Regions from separate parts of the Methylocella silvestris BL2 genome, predicted to be linked through region 3. Evidence: predicted binding sites of a transcription regulator. Region 3 holds the regulator's gene; each other region holds the start of a gene.
The links. The regulator PhoB, encoded in region 3, activates phosphate uptake and scavenging genes when phosphate is short. The targets are predictions, from matches to a motif close to TGTCATNNANCTGTCAT.
Positions count from the first base shown of each region.

Region 1 (6,545 bases), 870 kb from region 3:
CGCTTAGTTCAATTATCGGGTCACGCGCCTGCATCTTCGATTGTCCTTTGTTGCGGGACGAAACAATCTCGCAACATCTCCATCGAGGCCGCAACACAAGCGACGCTGTTGGATCTTCGAGCCCCGCTTCGATCGTGATAAAAAAGGCGCCGGATGTCGGACGATCCGGCGTCAAGGAGGGGCTGGACGAAAAAGGAAGATCTCTTCCAAGCGTCCAGATTCTCAGAAGGAGAACAGCGTTCCGACTGCAAGCGCGTTCGAACTGAACGCGCCTCCCGACTGGTTCTTCGCTATGCCGCGGAAGAAGTTCGCTTCGAGCATGACCCAGGACGTTAGCTGATAGCGCGCAAAGGCCACATAGGACTCATAGGAGCGCAGCATAAAAGCGTTGTAGTTCTGAACGTTGTCGTAGCTGTTCGACTGGAGGTAGCTGATGCCGTAATTTGCGCCAAGCGTCAGTTTGTCGAAAAAAGTGTAGCTTCCTTGACCCAGCCAGCCGTAGGATTCGCGGGTCTGGCCGTTCGGGCTGATTCCATCAAAAAACAACACGCTGGTGCCGAGCCCATCGCCATAATAGCCGTAGCCGACTAAACTTGCGTCGCCGATGTCGAGTTTGGCGCCGCCGTCCACTGCCGAGGCGCGAATTCTCTGGCCCGCCGGGAGGGCGTCTCCGGCGACCAGCCCCTCAGAGCGCTGCTGCTCGGTCAGGCCTGAGACCCAGGCCGTCAGCTTGACTGACGGCGCGACATCGCCCTTGTATCGGACGCGGCCTTGCAACATCGGCTGGTCATGACCGCTGAGATTGCCGGAATCTGTTCCCGTAAATACGGCGGCCTGGCTAAGCGGGGTGAACAGGCCAACCGAGGCGTCGAATCCGTAAAAGCTTGGAGACGTATAGCTGATCTGCGGAATCCAGTCCGCATAGACATAGCCGCTGCCGATATGCCCGGAGGTAAATCCTGGAGAGGCGTTACGGAACGGAAGTCCGACGCCAAGCAGCATCGCATCATACAAAATGATGTCGCCCCCGAAGAAGGCGAGATCGCGTCCAATCTTGACGGTGCCCGCCTCCGGCGTTCCAATGGTTCCGAAGACCTGCCGCAGATCGATCGACGCCGTGCCCAGCCCGTAGGCCACGCCAAAGCTGTTGGCGTTGAAGGGCGATGCTCCGGTATTGACGTTGGTCCCGACGCTATAAAATCCGAACGTCGCGCCGAGATCGTAACCCATCTGATTTGTCGCCAGGCTGAGCACCAGCGAACTGCCGAGCATGCCGCCACGCGTTGAATTGGAATTATTGACCGTGCTGGTGTTGATGTTGACAAGGCCGCCGACGACGCCGCCGGTCGTGGCCGAACCCGTCACCTGCCCCTTGAACTGCTCGACGGCGAAGAAGTCGATGCCTCCGGAGAGTTTGACGTCGACGTCGCCGATTCGTACGCCGACGCCCTTGTCGATCGCGGTGATGAAGTGGGGATCTGGCGCGGCGACCGCGCCGTTCGGCGCCGCGGCTTTCGCCTCGCGCTTGCGGCCGGCGTCTTTCGCCTCGGCAGCGCGACGCTGCTTTAATTTTTGATAGTCGCCGCCGCTTAGAATGCCCTTGGCTTTTAGGCGCTCGATCAATTCGTCGGTAACGTCCGCCCGCGCCTGCGCGCCGACGAGAACCGCGGCTCCGATGCAGCAGCCAAGCAAGAGTCGAAGCGAATTTTGAATCCCGCTGTGGCGCGATCTCTGGCGCATGATGGACCCCTCCCGCGTCGGCGCATTGTTTTCGCGCCATTATTGTCCGCGTGATAACAGAGCAATGCTTGGGCCAGACCAGAGACTTGCGGGAGATCAATGCTTTAGCGAATAGATCCGGCATATTTGCTTGTGGAGAAACTGTAGCGTTGTAGCGTTTCGCAACAGAGGTGAAACACGCTGCAAGGGCGAGCGGACGCTAGCAACACGCCGAATGCAGGTTTCCGCTGCGGCGCAAAATTTCCCAGTATGCTGTCGCCAGATTGCGAGGCGAAATCTACGCCAGCTTCGGCTCCTCGACGCAAAGTTCGGCGGCGGCGGCAGCTTCGGGGGCGGCCTGCGCCTCATCGCGCGGCTGGCGCTGGGATTCCGCTACGGCAAGCGCTGGCGCCGCCGCCAGCAGCAGTGCGACTCGCGAGCCGGCCTCACGGGCGATCAACTTGCGATCCGCGCCGCGCGCGAAGCGCAAGGGTTCGCCGAACATGATTCGGCAGCGCAGCGGCTCTCCGGTCAAAACCTGCCAGAGATGCGGCAGCAGCGCGGCGTCGCCAAGCCAGGCGGCCGACAGCGCGGAATAGGAAATCGCCACCGGCTGCACGGCAACGTCCTCGGCCTCCGCCGCCCCCACGCGCGCAAGGAGGTCTCGGGCGCTGGCGAAATGCGAACTGCGAAAGACGCCAAGCGCCCTTCCGTCGCCCGTGGTCCCTTCCGGAAACAGCAGAACCCGCCGCCCTTCGAGCATGCGCTCCGCCATCGCCGCATTGGCGGCGGGAATCGACCGCCGCCGCTTTCGATCGACAAAGACCGTCCCCTGCTGGCGGGCGATGGCGCCGATCAGCGGCCAGGATCCGACCTCCCGCTTGGCGAGAAAGCTGAAGCCGGAGAGGCTGCCAAGGGCCAGAACGTCGATCCAGGAGACATGATTGGCCGCGAGCAGCAGCGGACGCGATGAATGGGCCGCGCCCGAAACGCTGATCTTGACGCGCAGAACCCTAATCAGCACGCGGCAGAAAACAATCGACGGATTTATCGGCGCGGAGCGGCGCAGCCGCATGGCGATGCTCTGCGCCGGAATTCCAACGCAGAGGAAAACAAGAAAGGCGAGCACAAGCAGAACAGCGCGCAGAACGGCCAGGCGAGCCTCCCAAGGAGAACCAATCGGTTAAGCTTTATGCTCGCCGGCTTGCAGTTTCATGACGGTGAACAGCGCTAACGCTATGATTTGTCGTATTCGCGTCATCAAAGCTTTGCGTCAAAATCCTAAATCGGACGCGATCATCGAAAGCGGAATCATTACTTGACGCACTCCTTCGACGCGCCCTCCGGCGAGATCGCGCCCGTCTCGGGCGGCTTCGCGCGCATCGCCCGCATCGGGCGAACCGCGATCCCGAGCGACGCTATCGTCGCGCGTTTCGGCCCTTTTGAGGTCAGGCTCGCGACGACGAAGAAGGAGATCCGCAAGGCGCAGCGCCTGCGCTATGAGGTTTTCTTCGAGGAAGGCGGCGCGCGGCCGGACGCTGCGGCGAAGCTGACCCGGCGCGACATCTGCCCATTCGATTCGGTCTGCGACCATCTTCTTGTCATCGATCTCGAACGGACCAATCGATTCGGCCGGCCGAAGCCGAAGATCGTCGGCGCCTATCGCCTGTTGCGGCAGGACGTCGCCGAACGCCATTTCGGCTTTTACAGCCAGCGCGAATTCGACGTCGCGGCGCTCGTGAGGCGCCGCCAGGGCACGCGCTTTCTCGAACTTGGCCGCGCCTGCGTTCATCCCCGCTACCGCTCCAAGCGCGTCATCGAATTATTGTGGCGCGGCCTCTGGCTTTACGCGTCGCGCCACCGCATCGACGCGCTGATCGGCTGCGCCAGCCTGCCCGGCGTCGATCCGCGGGCGCTCGCCCTCCCTTTGAGTTTCTTGCGCCACCAGGCTCAGGCGCCCGAAGCCTGGGACGTCCGACCGCTGCCGGGGCGCGAGGCGAATGTCGATATTCTGGAGCCGCAGGAGATCGACGCCCGCAGCGCGCTGGCGGCGCTGCCGCCGCTGATCAAGGCCTATCTGCGGGTCGGCGCAAAATTCGGCGCGGGCGCCGTGGTCGACGCCCAATTCGGCGCGACGGATGTGTTCACCATCATGCCGCTGGCCGATATGGAAGACCGCTACGCCGCCTATTTCGGCGCGCCGATGGAGCGGCCGGAAAGCGTCCTCGCCTGACGCTGCGGGCGCGTTGCGCCCGGTCTTCGCTTAAAATGCAATCGTCGGGCTTTGAGCGCCGTTCAATCTTTCCGCCCACACTGGCGCGAAGAGGCGCGGGTCAGTCTCGCGCAAGGGCCGCGAGGGACACTGCGCCAGACGTTGCAGGACCGCTGGCATGTTGAACTCGACGCTTTACTACACGATGCTGACGCGGGATTTCAGCAAATCGCTCGCCACCGCCGCCTCCGATACAGTCGCCAAAAGGGAGACCGCTTATTACGAGGCGAATATCGGCAAAGTAAAGTCGGTCGACGACCTGATGAAAAATCAAAGGCTCTACGCCTATGTGCTGAAAGCCTACGGCCTCAGCGACATGGCCTACGCCAAGGGCCTTATCCGTAAGGTCCTGACCAGCGACGTTACCGACGGCGCGTCCCTCGCAAACACCCTCAGCGGCGGTCGCTACAAAGCCTTGGCCGCCGCCTATAATTTTTCCGCCAAAGGCGCCGTTGGAACAATCTCGGCCGAGGCGCAGAAGACGACGAAAGACAATTACGTCGAGCAGACCCTCGAGGCGAATGTCGGGAAACAAAATGACGGCGCCAAAATGGCGCTTTATTTCAAGCGAATCGCGCCAACCGTGAAAAGCGCTTACGGAATCCTCGCCGACAAGACCCTGCTCGGCGTCGTGCAGACCGCCTTCGGCCTCTCGGCGTCGATGTCGCAGCAAAACATCGACGTGCAGGCCAAGACCATCAATGCGCTGTTCAAGATCGGCGATTTGCAGAACCCCGCCAAGCTGCAAAAGCTGATTCAACGGTTCACCGCCAATTATGACGCCCAGCATCCCATGGGCGTTTCCATGACGCCCTCGTCCGCGCTCGAAGTGTCAACGCCGGACATCAGCCAGAGCCTCCTCATGAGCCTCGCCAATCTCAAGCTCGGAGGGAGCTGATCCATGCAAAGCGGACTTTACGTCTCGCTGTCGGGGCTGGTCGCGCTCGACCGGCGTCTGACGACGATCGCGGCGAATGTCGCCAATCAAAGCACGCCGGGATACAGGGCGGAGGAGGTCGAATTCAAATCGCTTCTGTCCAAGGCCGGCGCCAATCCCGTCGCCTTCGTCTCGAATGGCGAATCCTTCATCTCGCGGCGCGGCGGCGTTCCCATCAAGACGGACGGACCCCTCGACGTCGCCGTTCAAGGCCATGGCTGGCTTGCGCTGAAAACGCCTGACGGAACCGTCTACACCAAGGACGGGCGCATGCATATGGAGGAGAGCGGAGCGCTCGTCAGCGTCGACGGCTTTCCGGTCCTCGACGCCGGCGCAACGCCGATCCTGCTCGATCCGGCCGCGGGGCCGCCGACCATCGCGCAGGACGGCATGATCACGCAGAACAGCCATCAGGTTGGCGCGATCGGCATTTTCAGCCTCGACGGACAGGCCAAACTCAAACGCTACACCAACTCCGGCGTGATGAGCGATCTGCCGGCGACGGCCGAACTCGATTTCAGCAACAATGGCGTCCATCAGGGCTTTATCGAGGGAGCCAACATCAATCCGATTCTCGAAATGGCCAAGCTGATCATGGTCTCGCGCGCATTCGAGAACATCCATTCGGCGACAGAGGGATCGGAATCCTCCCTGAAAGACGCCATTAAGACGCTCGGCGCGACTTCATGATCGATCGCCCCGCTGACGGAGCGCTCGCGAAACTGGAGCGGGCCATGACGCAGGCGGCGGCGGAGCCGCTGGTGCGCGTCAGCGGCGCCGTCACCGAATTATCGCCCTCGCATGCCCGCGTCGCCGGACTATCATCCTTTGTGAAGCTCGGCGAATGCGTGCGCTTTGGTCCCGAAGCCGAAGGCGCGCGCAATCGCGGCGAGGTGGTGCGGATCGACGCGCAAGGCGTCATCGTCAAGACCTTCGAGGCGGGCGCATTGACGAGCCTCGGCGAGCGCGTGTTTCGCGCGGGACCGCTGCGCATCGCGCCGCATCCGGGCTGGAAGGGCCGCGTCGTCAACGCTTTCGGCGCGCCGATCGACGGCGCCGGGCCGTTGCCGCAGGGAGATCGCAGCGCCATGATCGACGCCCCACCGCCGAGCGCCATGCGACGCGCGCGCGTCGCATGGCCGCTGCGCACGGGCGTCCGCGTCATCGACATCTTCACCCCGCTTTGCGCTGGTCAGCGCATCGGCATATTCGCCGGCTCCGGCGTCGGTAAATCCACCTTGCTGGCGATGCTCGCCGGCTCCAAGGATTTCGATACCGTCGTCGTCGCGCTGGTCGGCGAACGCGGCCGCGAGGTGCGCGAATTCCTCGATGACGCGCTTGCCGCCAATCGCCCGATCTCGGTCGCCGTCGTCGCGACGGGAGACGAAACGCCGTCGATGCGCCGGCTCGCGCCGCGCACGGCGATGGCGATCGCCGAGTTCTTTCGCGATCGCGGCGACCGCGTGCTGCTGATTATCGATTCCGTCACCCGTTTCGCCCATGCGGCGCGCGACGTCGCTCTGGCGGCCGGCGAGCCCCCCGTCGCGCGCGGCTACACGCCGAGCGTTTTCAGCGATTTGCCGAAACTGCTCGAGCGCGCGGGGCCCGGCGAAGAAG
Region 1 is NC_011666.1:1,786,945-1,793,489, forward strand. Features, by position in the region: gene MSIL_RS08420 (hypothetical protein) at 223-1,740, opposite strand; gene MSIL_RS08425 (lysophospholipid acyltransferase family protein) at 2,018-2,794, opposite strand; gene olsB (l-ornithine N(alpha)-acyltransferase) at 3,038-3,952, shown strand; gene MSIL_RS08435 (DUF1217 domain-containing protein) at 4,110-4,889, shown strand; gene flgF (flagellar basal-body rod protein FlgF) at 4,893-5,618, shown strand; gene fliI (flagellar protein export ATPase FliI) at 5,615-6,545, shown strand, end outside.
Region 1: olsB (l-ornithine N(alpha)-acyltransferase) is a predicted target of PhoB. The motif match lies at 2,964-2,980, and genes of this name have one in related genera.

Region 2 (6,545 bases), 1.9 Mb from region 3:
TCGTTCAGATCTTCCATCGGCACGATCGCCATCATCTGGCCGTTCATCTTGGCGAGCTTGATGGTGACGGATTTTCCGCTTTTCATTTTCATCGTGACTTCTTTTTCGAACTGAAGTCCCTCAAGACCGGCGGCGAAAGCCATCGGCGCAAAACTCATCGAGCAAGCCAGCGACAGAGCGATTAATCGATTGAGCTTCATGACCGTCTCCCCAAAAGCCGTCCGCAGCGCAGCCGGCGTCTGCGCAAGCCGCCGGCGACCGGCCGCCAGCGCAAAGGGTTAAACGCAGCAGCGGCCTCAAACGTTACGCGCGTCCCCCCAATAAGGCTCGGCCGCCGCGGCGCTCACGCCTGCTCCTCCAGCGCTTCGAGCTCAGCGATCATCCCCTCGATCATGGAGAGGCCGATCTGCCAGAACGCCGGGTCGCGCGCGTCCAATCCGAACGGTTTTAGGAGCTCGCCATAAGGCTTCGAGCCGCCTGCCGACAGCAGGGCGAAATAGCGCTCGGCAAAACCCTCGCTCGCATTCTGATAGACGCCATAAAGCGAATTCACGAGGCAGTCGCCGAAGGCGTAGGCGTAAACATAAAAGGGCGAATGGATGAAGTGCGGGATGTAGGCCCAATAGGAGCGATAGTCGTCGGTGAATTCGATCGCCGGTCCGAGGCTTTCGCTCTGCTCCTCCATCCAGAAATCGCAGAGATTATCGGCCGTCAGCTCGCCCTTGCGGCGTTCGGTGTGGACCTTGCGCTCAAAGCTGTAGAAGGCGATCTGCCGCACCACCGTGTTCAGCATGTCTTCGACCTTGCCGGCCAGCATGGCGCGCCGTTCGGCCAGCGTCCCGGCCCGCGCCAGCAGCGCGCGGAAGGTCAGCATCTCGCCGAACACGGAAGCCGTTTCGGCGAGCGTCAGCGGCGTCGGGGCCATCAGCGCGCCATTATGGGCGGCGAGCACCTGATGCACGCCATGGCCGAGCTCATGGGCGAGCGTCATCACATCGCGCGGCTTGCCTTGATAGTTGAGCAGCACGAAGGGATGCGCCGAGGGCACGGTCGGATGCGCGAAGGCGCCGGGGCTCTTGCCGGGCCGCACCGGCGCGTCGATCCAGCGCTCGTCGAAGAAGCGCCGCGCGATGTCGGCCATCTTCGGCGAAAAATCGCCATAGGCGCCGAGCACGGCGTCGCGCGCGGCGTCCCATTTGTAGACGCGCGCGGGCGCGTCCGGCAGCGGCGCATTGCGGTCCCAGAATTTCAGCGCGGGCTTGCCGAACCATTTCGCTTTCAGCCGGTAGTAGCGATGCGACAGGCGCGGATAGGCGGCGCGAACCGCGCCAACCAGCGCGTCGACAACCTCGCGCTCCACCCGGTTCGAAAGGTGCCGCGAATCGGCGACGTCCTGAAAGCCGCGCCAGCGGTCGGAGATTTCCTTGTCCTTGGCCAGCGTGTTGGTGATCAGGGCGAACTGGCGCAGATTGTCCTTCAGCACCGAGCCGAGGATTTTCGCCGCCTTTTCCCGCGCCGCCTCGTTGGGATCCTGCAACAGATTGAGCACGGGCTCGATCGACAGCTCCTTGCCGTCGAGCGGAAAGCGCAGCGCGGTGATCGTCTCGTCGAACAGCCGGTTCCAGGCGGAATAGCTCGTGCTCGATTTCTCGTGGAACAGTTTTTCGAGCTCGTCGCTGAGCTGGTAGGGCTTTCCCTTGCGGACGTCCTCGATCCACGGGCGATAATGCGCGAGCGGTTCCTGGGCGAGGGCGGCGTCGAGCGCGCCGTCGTCGAGCCGATTCAGCTCCAGTTCGAAGAACAGGAGATCGGACGAGGCGTTGGTGATTTTTTCCTGCGCGTCGCCATAGAATTTCGCGCGGACGGGATCGGACGTGTCCCCCGCGTAGATGAGGCCGGCATAGGACATGATACGCCCCAAAAGCTCGTCGAGCGCCTCGTAATGTTTGACGGCCGCAGTGAGCGAAGCCCCGGACGAATCTGCGGCGAGCTCGGCGATGCGGCCCTTGAAAGCCTCAGCGAAGGCCTTGCACTCGGTTGCCGCTCTCGCAAGATCGCCGGCAAATTCGGGCGAATCCGGCGCCGGATAAAGGGCGGACAGATTCCACTCCGGCAGATCGCCAAGATCGACGGACGGATTTGCCGCGCTCTGGCGGGCCGCCGCCTCGGGGCCATGAAAAATGTCGGATCGGCCGGAAATGCGCATGTCGGGATACCTCGAGGCGGGGACGAAACGCTTGCGCGCGTAAAACTCATATCGGAGCGCCGCCGCCGAGATCAACCGCGACGGCCTGGTCCGCCCTGTAACACGGCTGTCACGCGGCGGGGCCATAGCGGCGCTGCGCGGTTTTAGCCGGCGCCGGATTCGGCCGGCGTTCGGCGATCGGCCGGGCCCAAGCGAAACCGAACAAAACGGGGGACTAAATGCGATCCAGATTCAGGGCTTCGGCGTGCGGGCGCGCCGGGGCGGCTGCTTTGCGCCATATTGCCGCTTCATCCATTCTCGCCGTCCTCTGCGCCGGCGCGGCGAACGCCGGCGGCTCTGTCGATTTCAGCGGCGCCACCTACGTCAACAAGGGCCTCGTCGGCGTTGGCCGGGTTCCCTCCAACGCGCTGGACAAATACAGCGAGACGCTCGGCGGCTTCGGCTCCGGCATGGCGCTCGATCTGCCCAGCTGGAAAAAGGACCGGCGCGGCTTTTACAGCGGACAGCTCTACATGCTGCCGGACCGCGGCTGGAACACGCAAGGCACGACCGACTTCCGCGGCCGGCTGCAACATTTCGAGATACGGCTGACGCCCTTTTATGGCGCGGCGACAGCGAGCCAGAATCAGCTCAGCCTCAATTACCGCTCGTCGACGCTGTTCCGCGGCGGCCTGACCACGGGCTTCGACGCGATCGGCGTGAAGCCGGCGGCGGGGCATTTCCCGGATCTGCCGGTCGGCCAGAACGGCAAACTCGCCATCGACGCCGAAGCGGTCGTGCGGCTGAACGACGGATCGTCCTGGATCAGCGACGAATATGGCGCCTATGTCTATCATTTCGGCGCGAATGGCCGCCTCATCGACGCGCTCCGCCCGCCCGAAGCCTTCATCCCGAAGCGCAAGAATGCGGCCGGCGAGATTGTCGAGAATTTTTCAGCCAATAGCCCGCCGGTCGGCGTCACCTATAATCCGAGCCTCGGCAACCCGCTGATGGGGCGCCAGAACAATCAAGGCTTCGAAGGCCTTGCGATGAGCCCGGACCGCAAGACGCTGTTCGTGCTGCTGCAGAGCGCGCTCATCCAGGATCTCGATCCGAGCAAAATCAGCACGACGCGCCGCAACACCCGTCTGCTCGCCTATGATCTCAGCCGCGGCGCGCCGAAGCTGAAAGCCGAATATGTCGTGCAGCTGCCGCTCTATCAGGATCAGACGACAGCCAATCCGAAGCTTCTGACCGCGGCGCAGAGCGAGCTTTTCGCCCTGAACGATCACCAGTTTCTGGTTCTTGCGCGCGACAGCGGCGGCGGCTTTGCCGTCAGCAACCCGGGTTCGGTCTACCGCAGCGTCGATCTCATCGACATTTCCGGCGCGACGAATATCGCCGGCGGCCAATATGATGCGGCCGGCGGCTCAATCGCGCCGCTCGGCGTTCTCAGCGGCGCCATCACCCCGGTCGCCTATCAGAAATTCCTCGATATCAACGAGGCGGCCGAGCTCGCGAAATTCAACCTGCACAACGGGCTGCCGAACGACGGCAACGATCTCTATGAGAAATGGGAAAGCATCGCCGTCGCTCCGGTCGGCGACGCCGCCGCGCCGAACGATTATTTCCTCTTCGTCGGCAGCGACAATGACTTCATCACCCAGAACGGCCGCATGGCCGGCGTCGCCTATCAGGACGCCTCGGGCTTCAACGTCGATACGCTGGTTCTCGTCTATCGCGTGACTTTGCCGACCTATGTCGCGCCGGGCCGGCCGCGGCGCTAATAAACGCAAGATTCTGGCGCGCCATCGGGCGCGCCAATTTCCCGACAACTCTTTCGCGCTTCGTTAACACCGCGTTTACCGTAATCGGGGAGATTCATGCGCCAGGGGCGCGTTCGCCCCTTTTCAGCTGCGGACCGTTTCGGCGTTTTTGATTCGAGCGTCACGACGGCCCGCGCGCGAGGCCGCATGTCCCCAAGAATTCTGATTGTCGACGACGATCCTCTCGAGCGCCAGCTGGCCGCCGAGATCATTCGAAAATTCGGCTTTGCGACGGAAACCGCCGATAGCGGCGAGGCGGCGCTGGCGCGGCTGAAAAGCGCGGGCGCCGCGCCGGTCGATCTCCTGCTGCTCGATCTGGTGATGCCGGACCTCGACGGCCTTGGCGTCATCGCGCGCCTCAGGGCGCAGGCGTTTACGCCGCCGATCGTCGTGCAGACCACGGCCTCAGCGGTCGACGCGGCAGGCGCCGCGCTCGGCGCGGGAGCGCTCGATTTCGTCGTCAAGCCGGCGAGCCCCGAGCGGCTGAAGGCCGCGATCGGCAATGGCTTGCGCCTCGCCGCGCTGGAGGCTGAGCTGCGCCGCGCCGCCCGGCAGGCGTCCGGCCATTTCTCTTTTGCCGATTATTTTGGCGCGGGCGAAGAGATCGAGCGCGCGGTCCGCCTCGCCGAACGCGCCGCCAAGACCGCAATGCCGGTCCTGATCGAGGGCGAGGAAGGCGCCGGCAAGGAAACCATGGCGCGCGCGATCCACGCCGCCTCCGACCGGCGCGGCCGGCCTTTCGTCACCTTGCGCTGCGCCGGCCTTGCGGCGGCGGATATGGAAACCCTGCTCTTCGGCGAAAGCGGCGCGGGGCCGGAGTCGCGGCGCCCCGGCAAAATCGCCGAGGCGCAGGGCGGCTCGCTCTATATCGCCGACATCTGCGAATTGTCGCAAAATCTCCAAGCCCGGCTGCTACGCCTCGTGCGCGACGGCGAGATCGATTTTTTGCGCGGGCCCCGTCCGGTCCGCGCCGATATCCGCCTCATCGCCTCGACGCGGCGCAATCTGATCGAGCGCGTCAAGGCGCATCGCTTCCGCGAGGATCTTTACTACCGGCTGAACGTCTATCCGATTTTCGCGCCGCCGCTGCGCCGCCGCCGCGACGAGATCGAAGGGCTGGCCCGCGGCTTTTGCGCCCGCTTCGCCGCCGAGGCGGGGAAAATCCTGCGCGGTCCGAGCGCGGAGGCCGTCAGTCTGCTCTCCGCCTATGACTGGCCGAAGAATATCCGGCAATTGGAGACCGCCATGTTCCGCGCCGTGGCTTTTGCCGAAGGCGCCGATCTGACGGTGATGGATTTTCCGCAGATCGCAGCGCAGGTCGGCGGATTCGATGTGCGGATCCCGCCGCTGCCGCTCGCAGCGCCCGAGCCGGCCGCGGCTCTTGCGCCGGAACGGCCGGCGGCGGAGATCCGCGACCCGAATGCGCTGGCGCTGATCGATCCGTCCGGCGACATGCGCCGTCTCGTCGAGCTTGAGGCCGAAGCGATCCGTTTCGCGCTCGGCCATTATCGCGGCCGCATGTCGAAAATGGCCAAGAAGCTCGGCATCGGCCGCTCGACGCTGTACCGGAAAATGAAGGAATATGGCTTCGCCGACGCGGCGCCGGAAGAGGCGGCGCCGGATCAGAGCGGGGATTTGCGGCAGGATCTGCAGCGAACGGACGCCGCTGCATGAACGTGGCGCCGGCGCAACGAGGCGCGGAAATCACCGATGAGCGGCCGGCGCACGGAGCCGCGCCAGCGCGCCGGCCATACGCTCAAGCCTTTGAGTCTAAATATGTTTATCCTTGGCCGGCGGGATTGCATTCGGCCGATGAACGCGTTGACGTCACGGAGGTTTGTAGCGAATCCGGCGCGCCATCGGAGCAAATGAGCGGCGAAAGCGGGTTTGAGCGGCGCCCGAACGCCCGCCGCACTGGCGGCGTGATTTTAGCGACCTATGTTTTCTATGGCTGGGATCAATCGTGCGATGAGCCGTGACGTTGCAAGGGTTTGTATGAAAAGCGCCTCGGCGCAGGCGCTTTGCCTCGCGCTGCTTCTGGCGCTCGCCCCTGCCGGCGCGGTCAGAGCCGATCCCGCGAGCTCTGCGGCTCCGCAGGTTTCGCGGGCTGACAAGAAGCTGTCGCCGCATCTTGCCGCTCTGTCCGATATAAAGAAAATCCCGCTGCCGCCGCTCCCGCCGGAGTCGCGGATTGGCGCGGCGCCCGCGACCGCGCCGCAGCTTGCGCCGCAAGAGTCGCAGGCGGCGCTGCCCGAAGCCGCGGAATTTTCGGCGCAGGCTCCGACCGCGCCCATTCCGGCCGGCGCGCCGGAAGCAGCCCCAGCCGCCGCTCCTTCCGGCGCCGCCGATTCGCCGCTCGCGCCGAATGCCGCCGCGCCTGTCGGCGAGACCGGCGCCGCCATCCCGGACGCTGCCCCGCTGCCCCCGCTCAACGCCGCGATCAAGGCGGCGCTCGAGGCGCGCGGCGAGAAGGATCGTATCGACCGGGTCTCGGCTTCGCGCAGGCGCGAGCAGGACGCCGTCGCCGCCTTCTA
Region 2 is NC_011666.1:2,809,280-2,815,824, forward strand. Features, by position in the region: gene MSIL_RS13125 (hypothetical protein) at 1-200, opposite strand, end outside; gene MSIL_RS13130 (M3 family oligoendopeptidase) at 344-2,206, opposite strand; gene MSIL_RS13135 (esterase-like activity of phytase family protein) at 2,476-3,972, shown strand; gene MSIL_RS13140 (sigma-54-dependent transcriptional regulator) at 4,159-5,685, shown strand; gene MSIL_RS20240 (L,D-transpeptidase family protein) at 6,007-6,545, shown strand, end outside.
Region 2: MSIL_RS13135 (esterase-like activity of phytase family protein) is a predicted target of PhoB. The motif match lies at 2,303-2,319, and genes of this name have one in related genera.

Region 3 (6,545 bases):
CGTTCCCTCCGCCAAGGCGCAGGACAAGCTTCGCGTCCTGAACTGGCTGCGGCTGCAGGACAAATCATTCCATTTCATCACCATGGGCGCGGCGCTGACCGTGCTGCTTATCCTCGGCGGCGTCATCGCCTCCCTGGTCATCGGCTCGATTCCGGCCCTTTCGACCTTTGGCTTCGCTTTCTTCACCACCGAAAAATGGAACCCGGTGACGGAGCAGTTCGGCGCCCTGGCGCCGATCTACGGCACGCTCGTCACCTCCGCGATCGCCATGGTGATCGCCGCCCCGATCGGCATCGGCGTCGCCGTCTTTCTAACCGAGCTTTGCCCCGTTCCGCTGCGGCGGCCGATCGGCGTCGCGATCGAATTGCTCGCCGGCATTCCCTCGATCATCTATGGCATCTGGGGCCTGTTCGTCCTCGCGCCCTTCCTGCAGAAACACGTGCAGCCGGCGCTGATCGAAACATTCGCCAACGTCCCGGTGCTGTCTTCGCTGTTTGCCGGCCCACCCTATGGCATCGGCATTCTCACTGCCGGCTTCATCCTCGCCATCATGGTGCTGCCCTTCGTCGCCTCGATCTCCCGCGACGTGTTCGAGACCGTTCCGCCGGTTTTGAAAGAGGCCGCCTATGGCTGCGGCTGCACCACATGGGAGGTCATCCACGCGATCGTTATTCCCTACGCGCGGGTCGGCGTCATCGGCGGCGTCATGCTCGGCCTTGGCCGCGCGCTCGGCGAGACGATGGCCGTGACTTTCGTCATCGGCAACGCCCACCGCATTTCAGAATCCCTGCTCGCGCCGGGAACGACGATCTCGGCCAGCATCGCCAATGAATTCACCGAAGCCGTGGGCGATCTCTACACGTCCTCGCTGATCGCGCTCGGCCTGATCCTGTTCGTGATCACGTTCATCATCCTCGCGATTGCGCGTTATCTGTTGATGCGGCTCGATCGCCAGGCGGGGATCTGACCCATGTCGCTTTACGCCAGCCGCCGCCGCGCCAATGCGATCGCTCTTGGCCTTTGCTACGCCTCGGCGTTCTTTGGCCTCTCATGGCTTGTCGTGATCCTGATCGACCTCTTCGTCCAGGGGTTCGGCGGGCTCTCTCCAGCGATCTTCACGCAGATGACGCCGCCTCCCGGAGCGTCCGGCGGCCTCCTCAACGCCATCGTCGGCAGCCTGATCATCACCTTTCTTGGCGTTCTGATCGGAACGCCGCTCGGCATGCTCGCCGGCACCTATATGGCCGAATACGGCCGCCATTCGAAGCTGACCTTCGTCGTCCGCTTCATCAACGACATCCTGCTCAGCGCGCCCTCTATCGTTATCGGCCTGTTTGTCTATGAGGCGCTGGTCGCTCGGGCCGGGCATTTTTCGGGCTATGCGGGCGCTTTCGCGCTCGCCGTGATCGTCGTGCCGGTGGTCGTGCGCACGACCGAGGATATGCTGTTGCTCGTGCCGAATACGCTGCGCGAGGCGGCGTCCGCGCTTGGATTTCCGCGCGCGCTCGTGATCGGCAAGGTCGCCTATCGCGCCGCCCGCGCGGGGCTCATCACCGGCGTCCTTCTCGCCATCGCCCGCGTCAGCGGCGAAACGGCGCCCTTGCTGTTCACCGCGCTGAACAATCAGTTCTTCAGCACCGATCTCAACGCGCCGATGGCGAGCCTTCCTGTCGTCATCTTCCAGTTTGCGCTGAGCCCCTACAAGGAATGGCAGCAGCTTGCCTGGGCGGGCGCCCTCATCATCACTCTCGCCGTGCTCGCGCTGTCGATCAGCGCCCGGGCCCTCGGCGCGCAAAGGACCGAGAAATGACGACGACGAACGGCCTCGCCAATTTGCGGCAGAAGGTCTCGATCCGGGATCTCAATTTCTATTATGGCGATAATCTTGCCCTGAAGGGCGTCAGCCTGCCGCTCTACGCCAATCGGGTGACGTCGTTCATCGGCCCGTCGGGCTGCGGCAAATCCACCCTGCTGCGCGTCATGAACAGGATGTATGATCTTTATCCGAAGCAGCGCGCCACCGGCGAAGTTATCCTCGACGGCGAGAACATTCTGAGACCCGGCGTCGACGTCAATCTGCTGCGCGCCCGCGTCGGCATGGTGTTTCAGAAGCCGACGCCGTTTCCGATGTCGATCTATGACAACATCGCGTTTGGCATCAAGCTTTATAAGAAAACAGGCAAATCCGAACTTGACGACAAGGTCGAGGCGGCCCTCACAAGCGCCGCGCTCTGGGGCGAGGTCAAGGACAAGCTGAAAGCGTCCGGACTGTCTCTGTCCGGCGGACAGCAGCAGCGCCTGTGCATCGCCCGGACCGTCGCAATCGAGCCTGAAGTCATTCTGCTCGACGAGCCGTGCTCCGCGCTTGATCCGATCTCGACGGCGAAGATCGAGGAGCTGATCGACGAGCTGAAGGTCAACTACACGATCGTCATCGTCACCCACAACATGCAGCAGGCGGCGCGCGTCTCCGACCACACAGCCTTCATGTATCTCGGCGAATTGATCGAATTCGGCGTGACGACCCACATCTTTACGCAGCCGGACAAGAAACAGACGCAAAACTATATCACTGGCCGGTTCGGCTGATCGTTCGCGTGGTATTTTACCAATTTGTGCTGACGCGAACCGGTCTCCGCTTCGCTGGCAAAGACTAGAGCTTCGAGGCAAATGCAATGGCCGATCATATCGTCAAAGCTTACGACAAGGAACTCGAAGGGCTCGGCCAGAAGATCGCCGAAATGGGCGGCATTGCTGAAAAAATGCTGGCCGACGCCATGGACGCGCTCGGCGATTTCGACGTGCAACTCGCCAATCAGACGATCGCCACCGATCCGCGCCTCGACATGCTCCAGCGCGAGATCGAGGAGCAGGCCATTTTGACGATCGCGCGCCGCCAGCCGCTCGCCGTGGACTTACGCGAAATCATCGCGACGATCCGGATTTCGAACGATCTCGAGCGCGTCGGCGATCTCGCCAAGAACATCGCCAAGCGCGCCATCAAGATCGCCGGCGACGTGCGCATTCCCCGCGCCATCATCGGGCTGAAGTCGATGCAGGAAAGCGCGGCCATCCTGTTGAAGGACGTGCTCGATTCCTACGCCGAGCGCGATATCGCCAGAGCCCGCGAGGTCTGGACCTATGACGCCGACCTCGACTCGCTTGAGGATTCCGTCTTCCGCGACCTCTTGACCTTCATGATGGAGGATCCGCGCAACATCTCCTTCTGCGCGCATCTCCTGTTCTGTTCGAAAAACATCGAGCGCATCGGCGACCATGCGACCAACATCGCCGAAACCGTCGTCTATCTCGTCAGTGGCGAGACCATGCCGACCGACCGGCCGAAGGGCCGCAGCATCCTGTCCGACCCGCCAGCCGTAAAGTGATCCCATGAGCGATATTCACGCCAACGCCGACAGCAAAACCGACGGCCGGCCGGGCGCCGCCCGCGGCCTTTCGCCAACGCCGGCGCCGCGCATCCTTATCGTCGAGGACGAAGCGGCGCTGAGCATGCTGCTCGCCTATAATCTTGAAGCCGAGGGCTTTGTCGTCGATCGCGTCGAGCGCGGCGACGAAGCGGAAATCAGGCTCAGCGAGACCATGCCCGATCTCGTCATTCTCGACTGGATGCTGCCCGGCGTGTCGGGCCTTGAGATCTGCCGCCGCATGCGGGCGCGCGAGGCCACGCGCAGCCTGCCGGTCATCATGCTCACCGCGCGTGGCGAGGAGAGCGAGCGCGTGCGCGGCCTCTCCATCGGCGCCGATGACTATGTGGTGAAGCCCTTTTCCGTGCCGGAGCTGATGGCGCGAGTGCGCTCACTGTTGCGCCGCGCGCGGCCGGACCGCGTCGCCGCCGTGCTTTCGGCGGGAGACCTCGAACTCGACCGGCAGAACTGGCGCGTTCGGCGCACCGGCCGCGACGTGCATCTCGGCCCGACCGAATTCCGTCTGCTGGAGCATCTGATGGAGCGCCCCGGCCGCGTTTTCTCTCGCGCGCAACTGCTGGACAGCGTCTGGGGACTTTCGGCGGAAATCGACGAGCGGACGGTCGACGTCCATGTCGGCCGGCTGCGCAAGGCGCTGACGGCGCCAGGCGAACGCGATCCGATCCGCACGGTGCGCGGCGCGGGCTATTCCTTCGATGAAACTTTTGGGAAAGGGCCGGGGGCTTCAGACCGGACGCCTTGAGGCCGTCCGGCGAGATCCAGCCCGGTCCGGCCGGCTGGCGTCACGGCGGGAAACCCTCCCGGCCCGCCATGCTTTTGCAGCGCTTCACCGCCGGGTGAACTCCTCCGGCGGCAAGGCGACGTCTTGGACTTCGCGCCGTTAAGCCGTTTTCGGCGGGCGCTGCCGGCGGCGATCCTGCTGCGGCTGGTAGGCGATGGCCGAATGACAGCCGCAATAGGGTCCCGCGCCGGGCGACTTGCGCGCGCCGCAAAAGCGGAAATCCGCCTGCGTCGGATCGCCAATCGGCCACCGGCACATTGATTCGCGCAGCTCCATGATCGTGACCGGCTCGATGATCGGCACCACGACATCCGCGCTTGGCGCCCGGAGCGGAGCCTCGAACTGCATCGGCTCCGCCGCCAGCGCCGTATTGCCGCTGATGAGGCCTGGCCCCGCCGAGGACCTCTGAGCGGTCGGTTGCGGCTGCCCTCGCGACATCTGGCTGTGCGCGCTCTGGCTGGCGATTGGGCCGGAGGCGTGATGAGCCGAAGCGATCGGGCTATGGGCGATCGCGCCGGAGGCGTGGCTATGAGACCCGTGGCCGGACGGGCGCGCCGGAGATCGCGGCGAAGGTTTCGCGCTTGCGTGATCCTCTCCCGGCGCGTCGCCCTTGGCGCGGCCGGAGAGACCGAGCCTGTAGACCTTGCCGATCACGGCGTTGCGGGTCAGGCCATTTGCAAGCTCATTGGCGATCTTGCTGGCGCTCATCCCCTGCAGCCACATCTTTTGCAGCAGGTCGATGCGTTCATCGGTCCAGGACATCGAACCCTCCCAGGGTTTGGCGATTGCAGCGCCGCGCCATTGATAGGCTCCGCACGCTGCGCTTGAACATTCCGTTTTCCGGCGTCATTCGATCCGGGACGCCGCTGCGTCCGGACCATGATGCTTCGGGTCGCGACGGTTTTGGATGGCGTCCATCCGAAACCACAAAAATCGATCGGCTCTCGCCGTTAGATCGGGACGCGGGGGCAAACCCATTCCATCTGCTGCAAAACCCGTTCTCATCGAGAAACCCGATGATCGCTCCATGAGAACAGGCTCCAACGTATTGATCCGGCGCCAAATTCCATTCGCCGAAGCCATCCGGCTATTGGGTCCGCAAACGGGCCGGCGCTATGATTTGAACGCACAGCAACCATGGGATCCTTGTGCTCCCGACCCTGGCGCCGCTTCCTCATTCAGCCGCGTGACCATGCGTCTCGCGCCCTTGGACCTTACGGCCGTCATTTCGCGCGGCGCCGAGGCGCCGAACGTTGCGCGCGAGCGCCGGTTTCAGCGCCTCGCATTCAGCGTGACCTGTTCCGCTCGCCAGCCTCGCCCCGGCTGGCGAAACCACGACATGTCGTAGTTCGCAGGGCCAACGCTACACTAGTGGTAGAATCGCATGCAAGCCTCACAGAGGGCGCCGGCAGGTTTTCAACAAGTGCTTGCGGCGCCGGGGCGCAAAGCCCATCTTTTCGCTGGCGAGAGGCGCATACGATCGAAAGCCGGCGTCGGCCCCTCGATAGTTGCGCCCACAACAGCTTATGCCGGCTGGCCGCCCCTGCGTATGGCGCAGCTCCACGCCTCTGAGGCTAGCCGAGGCCGCTTGCGCAAGGCTGACGCGCCGCCGAGCTCAAACCCGAACACCTCCTAATTGACCCGGCCGGAGGGAATGCCTACATTGCGCTCTACGACTTTTGCCGCCCAATGGGCGGCTTTTGATTTTTGCAGCTTCCCAATCGGACCTGAACGTCGAACCCGGAGCGAACCTGTGCCCTCGTCGCTGCTTCCGACCTATGCGCGCGCCCATCTTGCCTTCGATCATGGCGAAGGCGCCTGGCTGACGGCGACGGATGGCGAGCGCTATCTCGATTTTGGCGGCGGCATCGCCGTGGCTTCGCTCGGCTACAGCCATCCTCACCTCGTCGAGGCGTTGATCGCCCAGGGCCGCAAGCTTTGGCATACGTCGAACCTTTTTGAGATTCCGCAAGCCGAACGTCTCGCCGCTCGCCTGTGCGAAGCGAGCTTCGCCGATTTCGTCTTCTTTACCAATTCCGGCGCCGAGGCGGTGGAAGGGGCGATCAAGACCGCGCGCAAATATCAATCGGTGTCGGGCCATCCGGAAAAATTCCGCATCGTCACGTTCAAAGGCGCTTTCCACGGCCGCACGCTCGCCACCATCGCGGCCGGCGGCAATCCGAAATATCTCGACGGTTTCGGCCCAAAACTCGAAGGCTTCGATTCTGTCGAATTCGGCGACCTTGATGCGGTCAAGGCCGCGATCGGCCCGCAGACTGGAGCGGTCCTGGTCGAGCCCATCCAGGGCGAGGCGGGAA
Region 3 is NC_011666.1:916,849-923,393, reverse strand. Features, by position in the region: gene pstC (phosphate ABC transporter permease subunit PstC) at 1-967, shown strand, start outside; gene pstA (phosphate ABC transporter permease PstA) at 971-1,810, shown strand; gene pstB (phosphate ABC transporter ATP-binding protein PstB) at 1,807-2,589, shown strand; gene phoU (phosphate signaling complex protein PhoU) at 2,676-3,386, shown strand; gene phoB (phosphate regulon transcriptional regulator PhoB) at 3,391-4,188, shown strand; gene MSIL_RS04295 (GcrA family cell cycle regulator) at 4,327-4,989, opposite strand; gene MSIL_RS04290 (aspartate aminotransferase family protein) at 5,981-6,545, shown strand, end outside.